Regions from separate parts of the Aliiglaciecola sp. LCG003 genome, predicted to be linked through region 1. Evidence: riboswitches for the same ligand, from Rfam matches in the RefSeq annotation. Region 1 holds a riboswitch; the other holds the start of a gene.

What was found. A riboswitch is a leader RNA that binds a small molecule or an ion and turns the genes downstream of it on or off. The one in region 1 is predicted to bind cobalamin.
Region 2: linked by a shared signal. The riboswitch ahead of QR722_RS15845 (TonB-dependent receptor plug domain-containing protein) and the one ahead of QR722_RS16995 (ABC transporter ATP-binding protein) in region 1 are both predicted to bind cobalamin.

The regions. Positions count from the first base shown of each region.
Region 1 covers NZ_CP128185.1:3,908,741-3,916,316, reverse strand. The annotation lists gene QR722_RS17020 (methyltransferase) at 1-132, opposite strand, end outside; gene QR722_RS17015 (alpha-ketoglutarate-dependent dioxygenase AlkB family protein) at 163-792, shown strand; gene bolA (transcriptional regulator BolA) at 927-1,250, shown strand; gene QR722_RS17005 (cobalamin-binding protein) at 1,326-2,207, opposite strand; gene QR722_RS17000 (FecCD family ABC transporter permease) at 2,245-3,270, opposite strand; gene QR722_RS16995 (ABC transporter ATP-binding protein) at 3,263-4,048, opposite strand; gene QR722_RS16990 (hypothetical protein) at 4,086-4,238, shown strand; cobalamin riboswitch at 4,209-4,369, opposite strand; gene QR722_RS16985 (TRAP transporter small permease subunit) at 4,615-5,148, shown strand; gene QR722_RS16980 (TRAP transporter large permease) at 5,148-6,506, shown strand; gene QR722_RS16975 (TRAP transporter substrate-binding protein) at 6,527-7,576, shown strand, end outside.
Region 2 covers NZ_CP128185.1:3,639,690-3,647,265, forward strand. The annotation lists gene QR722_RS15820 (ExeM/NucH family extracellular endonuclease) at 1-79, opposite strand, end outside; gene QR722_RS15825 (DUF3016 domain-containing protein) at 404-934, opposite strand; gene QR722_RS15830 (hypothetical protein) at 1,186-1,491, opposite strand; gene ccoG (cytochrome c oxidase accessory protein CcoG) at 1,821-3,251, shown strand; gene QR722_RS15840 (serine/threonine protein kinase) at 3,248-4,231, shown strand; cobalamin riboswitch at 4,276-4,499, shown strand; gene QR722_RS15845 (TonB-dependent receptor plug domain-containing protein) at 4,561-6,426, shown strand; gene QR722_RS15850 (type 2 periplasmic-binding domain-containing protein) at 6,834-7,256, shown strand; gene QR722_RS15855 (type 2 periplasmic-binding domain-containing protein) at 7,468-7,576, shown strand, end outside.

The sequences.
Region 1 (7,576 bases):
TTGATGCTCGTTGATATGCTCTATCAATAATTCATCCGCAGCATCCCACGCCTGCCAGCTTGGGTGGGTAAATCGTTTAGGAAAGCGGTATAATTGCAGGGACTTTCCCTGAAAATCAAAACATGTATTCATTTAAATAGGATTCAATTAAGTATTAAGTTTATGCAACAAGATTTATTTGCGATTCCAACTCACTCATTTGAGACGCTGCCGATGGAGGACGCATTCATTCGCTATTGGCCGAGTTTTATCGATTCAGCGCAAGCGTTAAGATTGTATCAGAAACTGCGAGATAGTTTGTCTTGGCAGCAAGATTTCATTCGAATGTACGGTAAACAGGTGAAAATTCCCCGTTTACAATCTTGGTACGGAGATGAAGACGCTCATTACCGCTACTCAGGCTTGTCCATGCAACCGCAACCTTGGACCGGAGAACTGCGGGATTTGCGCCTGCAGGTTGAACAGGCTTGCGATGCTCAATTTAACTCTGTATTGGCCAATTGGTATAGGGACGGGCAAGATAGTATGGGCTGGCATGCTGACGATGAAGCTGAATTGGGTAAGCATCCTTTGATAGCGTCCGTGACTTTAGGTCAAACACGGGACTTCGATTTTCGGCATAAACAGTCGGGCAAAAAAGTCAGAATACCCTTACTAAGCGGCAGTCTATTGGTGATGGGGGGCTGCACTCAAGAGTTCTGGCAGCATGGTATCAGCAAAGGCGCAGGAGCGCTTGATGGACGGATTAATTTGACCTTCCGCAAGATCTATTCTCAAGATACAACGTTATAACAGTCGGTGTTTTTCATTAGATAAATTATATCTAGTTGACTCAACTACTTAGTAAATTGACACAATAAATTCATGTTTAAACTGCCAATAACAAGCTAAATTTAAACTTAGACACACATTCACAGGGACAACATATGAACATTCAAAATAATATAGAGCAAAAATTGCTAGCGCATTTTGACCCAGCGCATTTAGAAGTGACGAATGAGAGTTTTATGCATAATGTACCTGCTGGCTCTGAAACGCATTTCAAGGTGGTGTTAGTCACGCCCAAGTTTAGTGGCGAGAGGTTAATCAACCGACATCGTTCGGTTAATGCAGTCTTAAAAGAAGAGTTGGCTGACCAAATACATGCATTGGCGCTACATACTTATACTGATGCTGAGTGGCAGAATTTATATGGTAATTCACCAAACTCACCGAATTGTTTAGGTGGTATGCGACAAGCAGTATCTTAATGATAACGGCCATAGCGCAGCAAATCGTTATGGCCCCGTTGTTGATATGTTTTAGCTAAATACAGGCCTGGTTCTTCAGGTTGATGGAAGGAAGTAATGCTGCCGCGCCTGATCTATTTCGTTACACAGACTGGCTACCTCATCTAATACACGTAGCGTCATGCGATAGACCTTGTCTGCATTGGGGTGAAAGATAAAGTTATTTTCTACCGCAGGCACAAAGCTATATTTTTGCCAATCGAGATCGTGGAATATCAGGTTCTGCGGCGAGCGGGGCTGTATAATAACTTGTGGTTTTAAGGTTAGCACTTGTTCTAGTGATACTGACGGATAGTCTTCATCAATGTTGCTGAAAATATTGTTGGCAGCGCATATGTCTAGTTGTTGTTGTGGCCAAGCTTTCCCTGCAATTGTTTGCAGCGGGTTTGACCATATTTCATAGAACACAGTTACCTCAGGTCTATGTTGATACCTTTGTGTTAACCTTTGCAGTCTAAATTTATACTCTTGAGCTAAAAAATTGGCCGCTTCCTCTCTGCCGGTCAACTCACCCAGCCAAACCAGCTCTTTAGCGACGTCGGCCAACTGGATTGGATTTGAGTAAACTACTTTTAAACCATATTGCTGCAGCCGGTCTAGGTCAGCTAATGGATTGCCACTTTTCCAAGCAATGATTACATCCGGTTGGAGTTGTACAATCTTTTCTATCTGTAATCGACTGTGATCTCCCACCTGAAGTAGCGATTTGGCATCAACGGGATAATCCGCATAGGAGCTGGTGGCAATAATTTGTTTTTCGGCTCCAATATCAAACAGCAACTCAACTATATGTGGGGCTAAAGCTATGATCTTCAAATTCTGCTTTTGCAGTGAAGACTGACTTTCAACCTGACTGGCAAAGGATACACTAATTAATAGCCCTAAAAGGAGGGTAAAAACACTAACAAATATTTTCATAGCTAAAGATTATCCATTTCAGAGGATTGATTGCCGATTAATAGCGATTTTTGCGTAACCCCACCAGAAAGAAAATACTGCCAATTGCAGAGGTGATGATGCCAATAGGTATTTCTTGTCCCGCCAGCAGCATTCGGGCAGCAACATCTACCCATATAAGAAAACTGCCACCAATCAACACACAACCTAAAATCAAAGTTCGACTGGTTACACCAAGCCAACTTCGAACAATGTGCGGGATCATTAATCCCACAAAACCGATACCGCCACAGTAAGCCACGATACAAGCGGTTAATGCTGCGCAAATCATCAGTACCAGTGTCCTTAAACCATCTACTTTGACACCTAAGGCTTTGGCACTTTCATCTCCAAGCAGCATTGCATCCATATGACGACCATATAGCCACAATATTCCGACACTAACCATTACTACTGGCAGCATCACCCAAACAAACCACATTTCAGATCTGGCTAGACTGCCTAGTAACCAAAAAATCACTTTATTTGCCGCGAAAGGCTCTGCCAAATATAGCAATAAATGACTTACCGAACTGAGCATAAAAGATACAGCGACTCCAGCCAATAACAGCAGCTCAGTGCGGTTTCCAAACAGTCTACTGGCAAGCATTTGCACAATCAGCACAGCAAAAATCGCCCCTAAAAATGCCGCAAGAGGCAATGCAATGGAAAAAGGTAACAACGCTAACCAAGACAAAATAGGCATGTTGGCAACCGTTGAATGGCTGGTAATCAGCGTCGCTATACTCGCACCTAAGCCTGCGCCCGACACGACACCAAATAAATAGGGGTCGGCTAAACCGTTTCTATAAACGTTCTGCAGGGTTGCCCCGGCCACAGCTAATCCGGCTCCCACAAGAAAGCCGACCAAGATCCGAGGCACGCGAATTTGCCAAAATATGACCTCGTTGATAGGTAGTCGGCACTGATGAACAACACACTGGTAGATTTCGGCGGTGGAGATGTCTGCCGCACCAAACAACAAGCCACTTACTAGACTGGCAATCGAGACAATCACCAGCGCGCCCCATCTCAGCTTATTCATTTGCTGTCCTTTGTGGATAAAACTCGACACGCAGATGCTCATTGCTGTCATGTTTGAATACATGGCAAGGCGTTCTAAATACTCGTTGCAAGCGTTTTTCACACAACACAGCATGCGGATTGCCCTGTGCAACCATGGCTCCATCATCTAACAGGCACAAGTGATCGCAGTAGGCTGCCGCCAAATTAAGATCATGCAAGCTCATTACTACAGTGAGGTTGAATTTTTTTGCAAGCTGGCGCAACAGCTCGAGTATTTGATGCTGATAAAAAACGTCAAGATGGTTAATCGGTTCATCTAATATTATCAGTGATGCACGTTGTACAATGGCTCTTGCGATAAGAGCCCTCTGCTGTTCCCCCCCAGAAAGAGTATTAAACACTTGGTGACGTTTATCGAGAAGTCCGACTTGTGTAATTGCCTGTGTAATAGCAGCGTGTTGGAAGCTTTTTACTTTGCCGAACATGCTTTGATGAGGAAGTAAGCCCATACTAACTATGTGTTCGACGTTTAATGAAAAAACCGGATTGTTAAACTGATTTACCACCGCTATTTGTTTGGCTCGGTCAATTAGCTGATAGCTTTCAACCGGTTTATTTTGCCAATAAATCATTTTTTCGCTGGCTATTTGTCCAGACAAGATTTTTAGTAGAGTGGTTTTACCCGCACCATTGGGACCTAGCACTCCCAATATTTGACCCGGCACAACGTGGAAATTGATCCCGTTGAGAATGGTCTTGTTATTTGTCTGATAATTGACATTACGTGCTTCAAGCATGGCGAACTTTGGCTACTCTTTTTCAAGGGGCAATATATTGAACATCACATTGCCTGCAGAATTTTTCTTAGAACGGGAATTGGCAACCGTATACTTGAAACTAGAGCAAGGCGGTATCGGCATATCGTGTATTCCCGCACGACAAGTTTATAAGGTGAAACCAAAGAGCTGGTTATCGGCTGGTATCTGACTCTGTCACGTCAGCTTTACTGAGGTGAACAATTACAGTTGCGGGCACAGTTCTGGAATTTCACCAGATTCCCATTTACTTCCTGCAGCTTACTAAATGAGCCACAGAAAACCGACGGTCTCACCGGCAATATAGCAAGCTTTATGGAGCCGGACTAATTAATTTTGGAACATTAGTGCTTATTGAACCTGATGATTGGAGGAGTTTGCATAGCGGGTTAGCAGCAGACATTTGATTGCCAATATCTAATTGACCCGCAGAATCACAGACCAAAACAAGTGGACTTGATTAGAATCGCTAGCCAATCACTAGCGTTCTTTGTTAAAAAAACGTTTAATACGGGTTAAATTAGAAAAATAACAAAAACAGGATGGGAATGGCTGTTACTCAATCTATCGTTCACTTTATCAATAGGTTAAATGATAGCCTGTGCAGACTAGTTAGCTGGTTAACCCTAGTGATGGTAATCGTTACCCTACTCATAGTGGTGCTGCGCTATGGATTTGATATTGGCTGGATTGCGATGCAAGAGTCTGTCATGTACATGCATGCAATGGTATTCCTGTTAGGCTGCGCACATACCCTGAGGGTGAATGAACATGTGCGAGTAGATATTTTTTATCGTGGTTTTTCTGCCCAAAAACAAGCAAAAGTAGATGTGTTCGGTACCTTATTATTTTTGCTGCCGGTGAATATTTTTGTTCTTTTGATTAGCTATAATTATGTCAGTATGTCTTGGACACTGCTTGAATCATCTCAGGAAGCAGGAGGATTGCCTCTGGTATTCTTACTGAAATCATTGATGCTGATTTTCGCCTTGCTGATGTTATTGCAGGGGATCGCCGAGTTACTGATGAATATCGCGAAAGTAAAAGATGCTTCAGCATCTAGTTCAGGCGGAGACTATTAATGGAATATCTCTCGCTGGTGATGTTCGCCGTAGTCTGTATCACCCTGTTATATGGTTATCCGGTAGCTTATACGTTAGCCGGTACTTCACTTATCTTTGCCGGTGCTGGTGCCGTTTTTGGGGTATTTGACACCTCTTATCTACAAGCCGTACCCAGTCGTCTGTACGGTATCATGACCAATCAAACATTACTGGCCGTGCCTTTATTTGTTTTTATGGGGGTGATGTTAGAAAAATCTAAAGTCGCGGAAAACTTGTTATTGGCAATGGGGCAGGTATTTGGCAAATTGCAATCTGGCTTGGCGGTGTCCGTGGTCTTGGTCGGAATGTTGTTGGCAGCGAGTACCGGAATTGTCGGCGCCACTGTGGTCACCATGGGATTATTATCCCTGCCTACCATGCTAAAACAGGGTTATTCTCCCTCATTTGCCAGTGGCGCAATATGCGCAACCGGCACCTTAGGACAAATCATCCCACCTTCAATTGCATTAGTATTACTCGGTGATGTGCTATCGAGTGCATTTCAACAAGCGCAATTGAACATGGGAATTTTTTCGCCTGAGTCGGTGTCAGTTGGCGATCTGTTTGTGGGAGCGTTGGTGCCAGGGCTGATACTGGTGACCCTGTATTTAATCTATGTAATTATTTTTGCTGCACGAAACATAAAACAAATTGAGCCCGTTGAGGTGCATACTACCGATAGCAAAGTGAGTTTGTTCTCTGCCTTATTCCCGCCTCTAATATTAATAGTGATGGTGTTAGGCTCAATCCTAGGAGGCTTTGCAACGCCTACAGAGGCCGCCGGGGTTGGTGCTTCAGGAGCGTTAGTTTTGGCTTTGGTTCAGCGTCAGTTGAGCGTAGAAAAGTTAACAGAAGTTTTAATGTCGACCACAAAAGTCACCTCAATGGTGTTTCTAATTTTAATTGGCGCATCTATATTTTCCCTAGTTTTTCGCGGCTTTGGTGGCGAAGAGCTGATCCATAGTTTATTTGAACAACTCCCCGGCGGAGTATTCGGCGCTGTTTTATTGGTGATGGTTGTTATTTTCCTACTTGGTTTCATTTTGGATTTTATTGAAATTACCTTTGTGGTTGTGCCTATAGTAGCACCCGTGTTATTGACCATGGGAGTAGACCCTATTTGGCTGGGGATTATGATTGCGGTGAATTTACAAACCTCGTTCTTAACTCCACCATTTGGCTTCGCCTTATTTTATTTAAGGGGAGTCGCACCGCAGGAAGTGCGAACCAGCCATATTTATCGTGGTGTTGTTCCCTTTATAGTGATCCAAGTATTACTGCTGATCGGATTGGCAATTTGGCCAAATCTGGTAACGTGGTTGCCCTCTATGCTTTAGACTTAGTTAGGATAAGATTCATGAATTTGATTAAACAATTTGTACTAGTTTCTGTTGCTACGCTGGTGATTTCTTGTGGTGGAAAAACGCAGACCCCAGAAAACAACGCTGAACCACAGCAAACTTACGAATGGAAATTAGTTACCTCTTGGCCGAAGAACTTTCCAGGATTGGGTAAAGCCCCTGAAACCTTTGCCAATTATGTCGAGCGGATGTCAAACGGTCGACTCAAAATTAAAGTGTTTGGTGCCGGACAAATGGTGCCGGGTTTTGAAGTGTTTGACACCGTATCTAGCGGCGCGGCGCAAATGGGCCATTCTGGTTCCTACTATTGGAAAGGAAAAGCGCCTGCCGCGCAGATATTCACTGCGATACCTTTTGGTATGAATGCAACAGAATTTAATGGTTGGTTACATTACGGTGGTGGAATGGAAATGTGGCGTGAGCTCTATGCGCCCTTTAATCTGATTCCATTTGCTGGTGGCAACACGGGTGTGCAAATGGCTGGCTGGTTTAAAAAAGAAATCAATAGTGTAGAGGACTTAAAAGGGCTGAAGATGCGTATTCCTGGCCTCGGCGGGGAAGTGCTGAAAAAAGTCGGTGGCATTCCTATTGCGCTAACCGGTGGTGAATTGTTTACTTCGCTCCAATCCGGAGCGATTGATGCTACCGAGTGGGTCGGACCTTACAATGACTTATCATTTGGTTTATATAAAGCAGCCAAGTATTACTACTATTCTGGCTGGCATGAGCCCGGAGCAAGCTTGGAGTTTATGGTAAATAAACAGGCTTATGAGAGTTTACCAGCCGATTTACAGGCTATTATAGAAGTTGCAACACGGGCGGTGAATCAAGATATGTTGGATGAGTATACCGCTGCCAATAAAGACGCAATGGAAGCATTGGTCAATGTTCACGGTGTGGATATGCGTCCGCTTCCTGATGATGTAATTGATGCATTGCGAAGCGCTTCAGCTGAAGTGATGCAAGAGCAGTCCGCAGCCGACCCTACCTTCGATAAGGTCTATAAATCTTATCTTAAGTTCCAAGAAGGGGTGAAAAATTACCAC
Region 2 (7,576 bases), 270 kb from region 1:
CCCATATGGTTTCTCCATATGCTAGGGTTGCCATCGAAGCACAACAAAGTGCTGCAATAGCAGTGAGTTTGGTTTTCATGAGATCTCCTAAATCGTGAGTACTGCAAATGCCATTTCCTGGCTTTATATTTATTATTTTAGCGTGGCCGGATGCTACGTAACTTGTATGACAAATACATGACAACTACCGTCCTTTTTGCACTTCGATAGTCTCAGAAATAGTACAGTAATTCAACGAATTAAACGCCTACAGAGGAAGGCTGGGGAATTATATTTCACATCATTTAATATGAAACCATCGTTTCATATTGATTTATAACAATTATTTATTTTGGTAATGTTGAACAAATGGTCAAAAAAAAACCGCCAGGCAAAAGTGGCGGTTTATGACAGCAAATTAGCTTTAATTTTTTTCTAACAGTTTAGAAAATTCAGTTTTAAACCAATCCTGGAGCATATTTTTTTCATACCTTAAATTTTCATTTTTAAAGAAGGCATTATGTCTATCCATAAAACTCATGTCTTTGAGTTTTACCTCGGCTGATTCTTGCAGGACTAAACCTTGGGCGTCTTTTAAAACATATGAAAAGTCCATGCGCGGAATATCGATGGATTTGACTACTCGCACATCATTACTAGAATGTCCGAATCCAGCGAAAGAAGCAGGCCATACTTCACCAGCCAAATCAAGATTAGTTACCTTGTAACTCAACCCATAACCGTCGGGCAGATCTTCAGCCAATTCAATCAGGTATTCCTCCAATTGCTCTAACGTTTGTTCACGAAATTTAGTCCGACTCTGCATGGTTGGCTTTACGTCTCGATATTCAGTTGGGTTCTCCCAAATGATTTCGACTTCAGCTTTTGCATAGCTTGCGCTGGCAAATAAACTAAGCGTGGCTCCTGTTAATAGTAACGAAATTGAAGTCTTCATAATGGTCCCTCTTTATTTAACAGTGTCTGCCATGGTTACCGACAAAGCATGTTTTGTTAGTGGATATCAATAATTGTAGCCTAGTTAGCTGAATTGAACATGAATGTAAATTTACCTATCTAACTGAATAGACAGTAACTACCGCGTAATTGTTCCATTGATAGCAAGGAAATGCGGAGAAAAGATTGACTGCTGGGAAGTGACAAGCCTGTCGATGTCTTTTGGCCTGTATTGTTATACCAATCCATTTGCTAGGACGCTTTGTTCACCGTTAGCAATTTTGAATTATCAATAGTGTGGCACACCATCTCTAAATTAGCGCCATTGACATAGGGATTGATTTCTCTTTGTGCACAGTATCGAGTATGGAAATTTTCAAGACTTCCGGAGCTAGAGGTAATCTGCTCAATATAGTCTTTTTGAAACTCGCGCATTTGCTGGGTGTAAGGCATGAGTGAAGAGCGTAAACCCGCCAACTGAGTTTCTTCTATCTGCAATGATATCTCAGTCATAAAATCAGATAGATTATTCTGAATATCAGCTAAAAAATACTGCACAAACGAAGACCTTAGCAACATGACTAATAATATTATCTCCGAGAAAATGAAAAAGTACCTTAACATACACTGACTTTACTGCTTATCATGGACGCAGAATAGATCATCACAGCCAAGTAGCATAGCAAATGCTATTATTGCTGATCATACCTAAGTGATTGGGGTAATACCTGAGTAGCCAGTGGCTATCGAAATAATTCCATCTAAGTTTGATCCAGATTAACAACTACTGGGCAATATATGCGATAATTATTGCTGTCAAAGCCAATCGGCTACAAGACATAGTCTACCCATAATGGTTTCCATCGCTGTAATATAAGGGCACATGAATGAGTGAGCGCATTCCGATTAAAGACATCTCACCGGTTAAAGTCCACAAACCCGATCCCAGCCAACATGAAAATGCCTATACCCCTAGAAGTAGAATCTATGTTCGTGCGGTTGAAGGAACCCTCGAAACGTTCAGGCGATTCTTTGGATTGATTTTTTTAGGCACCTTCGCCATTTTACCCTGGCTTCAATATAACGGTAATCAAGCCATATTATTGGATATCGGAGCGCAACGATTCAATATTTTCGGCTTAACTTTGTGGCCACAAGACCTTACCTTATTGGCTTGGATTTTGATCATCAGTGCGTTTGCGTTATTTTTCATCACAACCTTCGCTGGACGCGTATGGTGTGGGTTCATGTGTCCGCAAACTACATGGACCTTTATTTATATCTGGTTTGAAGAAAAGATTGAAGGCGCAAGAAACAAGCGTATCAAGCTTGATCAGCGCAAAATGGATTTTGATAAATTTTGGCGTAAAACCCTCAAACACAGTTCTTGGATTCTGGTTGCCTTGCTTACTGCGTTATCTTTTGTCGGATATTTTACGCCCATAGATCAATTATTCATTGATTTTTTCAGCTTCAATGCGGGATTTTGGTCCGGCTTATCAGTGATATTCTTTACCCTTTGCACTTATGGAAATGCGGGATGGATGCGCGAGATTATGTGTACCCACATTTGTCCATATGCTCGATTCCAGTCAGCGATGTTCGACAAAGACACTTACACTGTCGCCTACGATGCTTCTAGAGGTGAAAAAAGAGGACCTCGTTCCAGAAAAACGTCTCATGAAGCCATCCAGCAACAAGGATTGGGAGATTGCATAGATTGCAACCTTTGTGTGCAAGTTTGTCCAACCGGTATAGATATTCGCAATGGACTGCAATATGAGTGTATCAACTGTGGAGCCTGTGTAGATGCCTGTAACGGCGTGATGGATAAGATGAATTATCCGAAAGGTTTAATTAGCTTTACCTCCGAGCACGAGCTTGCGGGAGGGACAACTAAGATAGTGCGCCCGAAACTAGTAGGTTATGCGGTTGTACTCGTGATCATGGTGTCGCTATTAGTATATGAAATCATGAGCAGAGTGCCACTAGAAGTCGATATTATTCGAGATCGTAACTCATTGTATAGAGAAACCAACGATGGTCTTATTGAAAACGTATACTCACTTAAAGTACTCAACAAATCGCAAACAGAACGTGTCTACCAAATAGAAGTACTGGGACTAAAGGGGCATAGGTATATGGGCAACAATCAAGTAAAAGTGCAAGGAGGCGAAGTGCTTAACTTAGCTGTTAGCGTCGCGATAGACCCCTATGCACTAAAAGAAACAGTGACAGAATTCAGGTTTAAAGTCTTTTCCATTGACGGCGATGAACCTGTAGAAGTCAGTGAGCCAAGTAAGTTTATTTATCAATGAGTATCACTGACGACGCTAAATTTAATTTTGAACAGTTGGGCCCTGACCTGATCCTTGATGCCATTGAATCAAAGGGAATTTTGGTTGAATCCGGTCTTCTAGCCCTCAACAGCTATGAAAATAGGGTTTACCAATTTATTGCACAGGACAATAAGCGCTATGTGACCAAGTTCTATCGGCCACAGCGCTGGTCCACAGAGCAGATTCAAGAAGAGCATGATTTCTCCCAAGAGCTACATGACCACGAAATTCCAGTCGTCGCGCCTATACGAATTGAGCAACAATCCCTTCATCAGTATCAAGGTTACCAGTTTGCGATATTTCCTTCTGTGGGTGGGCGTCAATTCGAAGTCGACAACCTAGACCAAGTAGAATGGATGGGGCGCTTCATTGGCCGTATTCACCAGGTTGGTCAAGGTAAGCCTTTTACTTATCGCCCTTCATTTTCAATCCAAGAGCATTTAATTGATGCCACAGAGACGTTGCACAACACCCAATTGATACCACAGAGTTTGCACACTGCTTTCTTCACAATATTGGAACAAGTGGTAAGTTTGACTAGCCAACTCTATAAGCCAGAGAAAATGATTCGCTTGCATGGAGATTGCCACCCCGGCAACATTTTATGGCGTGATGGCCCGACCTTTGTCGACTTAGACGATTGTAGAATGGGACCTGCCATTCAAGATCTGTGGATGATGTTATCTGGTGACCAAAACCAACAGCGCATTCAACTCGATACATTAATTGAAGCCTATGACGAATTCTATCACTTCGACACCCGTCAACTTGGCCAAATAGAACCTCTGCGTGCGATGCGGATGGTCCACTATATGGCTTGGCTGTCCCGCAGATGGCAAGATCCTGCATTCCCTCAAGCATTCCCTTGGTTTGCGGAAGCTAAATATTGGGAACAACAAATCCTTGCTCTCAAAGAGCAGTATTCCGCTTTGCAGGAGCCGAGTATTACGCTTTTTTAATTCCATTAAACATAGTTCTTTATTCTTTTTATATCATCAAGCTATAATAAAACGAGACCAAGGTGCTGCCTCCTTTTATAGGGGCAGTTAAACGGGAAGACAGTGAGATGAAAATTAATTTACATCAAAGCTGACGCTGCCCCCGCAACGGTAAACAAGTCAAACATTAACCATATACCACTGTTTTTTTTTAACGGGAAGGTGTTAATGCCGTCATATTACTATGACACTTGTGAGCCCGGATACCGGCCTTGGACGTCGAATGATCCCTACAGCAGTGGATCCCCATTTACCTGTACTCGGGCGGAGTACAAACCAAGGTTAACAATATGCAAAAAACTCCTATAGCTATAGCACTAAGTACATTATCGATTCTTGTTTCTAGCAACGCACTATCTCGTGATTTAAGTTCTGCACCGGATGAAAGCATTGAAAAGATGTCAGTGGTATCTAGTCGTTTCGCACAACCTGAATATCGCCTTGCCACCAGCATAACAGTGTTGGATGAAATCGATTTACGCAGTCAAAGTACCCTCAGCGTCGCAGACATTTTACGCAACACCCCCAGTATTAATGTTTCTAACGCTGGCGGGCTAGGTAAAACAACCACTTTGAGGATCCGTGGCGAAGAAAGTTTTAGAACCAAATTGTATATCGATGGTGTGGAGCTAACGGACCCTTCAGCACCGCAGGTTTCGCCAATTTTCGATGATGTATTGGCACAACAACTGTCTCGGATCGAAATATTGCGCGGGGCGCAAGGTTTAGCTTATGGCGCCGATGCTGGCGGAATTGTTACCATGTATACCAAAGAGCCTGCGAATGGTCTTTCAGCCAACGCGACGTTTAGCGGGTCTCGTTACAATACCAAAGGACTTTCTGCAAACCTCTCCCTTGGTAATGAGCAAGGCGGTGTATTGCTAGCGGTATCGAATTTATCCAGTTCAGGCTTCAACGCTCAAACCACAGATCTATCCGGCGAGAAAGATAGCTACGACAACGATACAACTTATATCAAGGGCCACTATAACATTGCTGAAAACTGGCAGGCTAAAATGGTTATCCGCCAAGTCGATGCAAAAAATGAATATGATGGATGTTTTGACAACACCACCTTTGCAGCGAGTAACGACTGCCTGACAGACTCAGAACAAACCACTATGCGGGGCTCGTTGGCGTACAAAGATGAAAAGAGTAGTCATGAAGTCGCTTTTAACACCACTGATATTGAAAGACGCTTCATCAACAATGGCGAATTTGGTTTTATCAATAGCGGTTCAGTTAATAAATTCGAGTATATTGGAAGTTACGCTTGGCAAAGCCAGCGCTTTGTATTTGGCGCAGAAAATAAACAAGAAAACTTAGACGGTGAAAACTTATCCCGTCATCAAAAGAGTATTTTTGCCGAATGGCTAGGTGAGTTTGACCAAAGTACTTTTTTCAATCTTGGCATTCGCCACGACGACAATGACACCTTTGGCGGTTTTGATAGTGTACGAATTGGCGCTGTTAAACATGTTGAATTGGGTAGTTTAGATTTAAAATTAAAGACCAGCTATGGTGCAGGCTTTAGAGCACCGAGTCTGTATGAGCAAAATTACAATGATGGCCCTTTCGCTTATGGGGATGCTGCAGGCTTGCAACTCGAAGAAGAGAATAGCAAAGGTTTAGACGTGGGTTTTGAACTAACCACTCCCCAAGGCAATATGATAGAAGTTGTTTACTTTGACCAACAGGTTGAGAATGAAATAATTTTTGATTCAATTGGCTTCCAAGGCTATTTACAAGTTGCAGGCCAAAGCAAATCCCGCGGTGTTGAAGCCAACTTTGAATATAATTTCCACAACGGTCTGACGTTTTCAAGTAACTATACCCACAATAATGCAACCGATAGTAGGGGCGAATTACGCCTAAGACGTCCTCGCAATAAAGTTAATCTGGGGCTCAAAAAAGCTTTGCTTAACGATACGCTATTTGTTGAGCTAACTCATCGAAGCGTCAGCGGTGCTGAAGATATAGGTGGACAGGCGTTGGAAAGTTATAGTGTGACTAACCTGTCGGCATATTGGCATTTATCAGAAAACGTTTCATTTAAAGCAAGTCTAACGAATCTGCTCGATAATGAGTATCAAGAGGTGCTCAATTACAACTCCGCTGGTAGAGCATTATCTGTTTCCACCACGATCAGCCTTTAAAGCCTGCAAAGTACCTATGTGCACAGTGCTCATGGGTGCTACTTGATATATATATATTTACATGCCTTTCAGGACAAAATAAAAACTAGAATATTTTTTATATTCGGCTAGATTTGTTTTTGTGGGCATTTTTAAAACCTTGTATTGATGGATTGGACCGCAGTACTAGAGGAAATGCCTAGTTATATTGAGATTTAAAGCTTAAAATAGGTTTGCCAATCTGTAGTCCAACATCAATCTACTAATTTATTCAATGGTTCGGTTGCATACGGGAAGTATGGTATGAAATTTAATACTATTATCGAAATACTCATACCTCGACTAGCTTGGAAATAAGCAAGGGAATCTGTATGGTTCGTCCCGCTTCCAACCTGATTTGCTTTTTACACTAGTTTTATGAGGGACTTATGATTCGCAATTGCTTTCTAAATATATCAACTGCAGTATTATTATTAACTGCCGCTGCTAGTGTTTGTGCAGAAGTGGTTGTCATAGTTCATCCAAGTAATGAAAACGCGTTAGACACTAAAGCAGTACAAAGAATATTCTTGGGCAAAGAAAAGAAATTTAGTAACGGAACTGCTGTCTATCCAATCAACCAAACAGAAGGCGCCATTCGCAGTGATTTTGACTCAAGTGTCCTCGGCCGCAGTTCGACTCAGGTTGCCGCTTACTGGTCAAAATTAGTTTTTACCGGTAAAGGGATCCCACCTAAAGAAGTATCAAGCGATGCTGATGTGGTGGCTGCCGTATCAGCCGACCCAGCATCTATCGGCTACGTCGACAGCGCAGCTGTTACTGGCGACGTGAAATCAGTATCTTTCAATTAAATTGCGCAAATACTTCTGGCATTCAGATCGTTTTTAGGCATGTAAAGCGACAGAGGTATTCAAACAATATAATCAATAAGAACAACATGAGAGGGTCAATTGACCTAGCTAAGTTGTCCTTTGAAAACACTATTTACTGCATAGGTGTCACTAATAACGCAATAACCAACCCGTAAATTACGCACTATCTATTTATTTGAGGAAATACCATATGTTGAAATCTTCTATCAAACGAACCGCTCTGGCGGGGGTGCTCACCACCCTATTCTCCAGCTTGTCTTTTGCTGCCGCTGTGGTAGTTGTGCATCCAGATAATAATG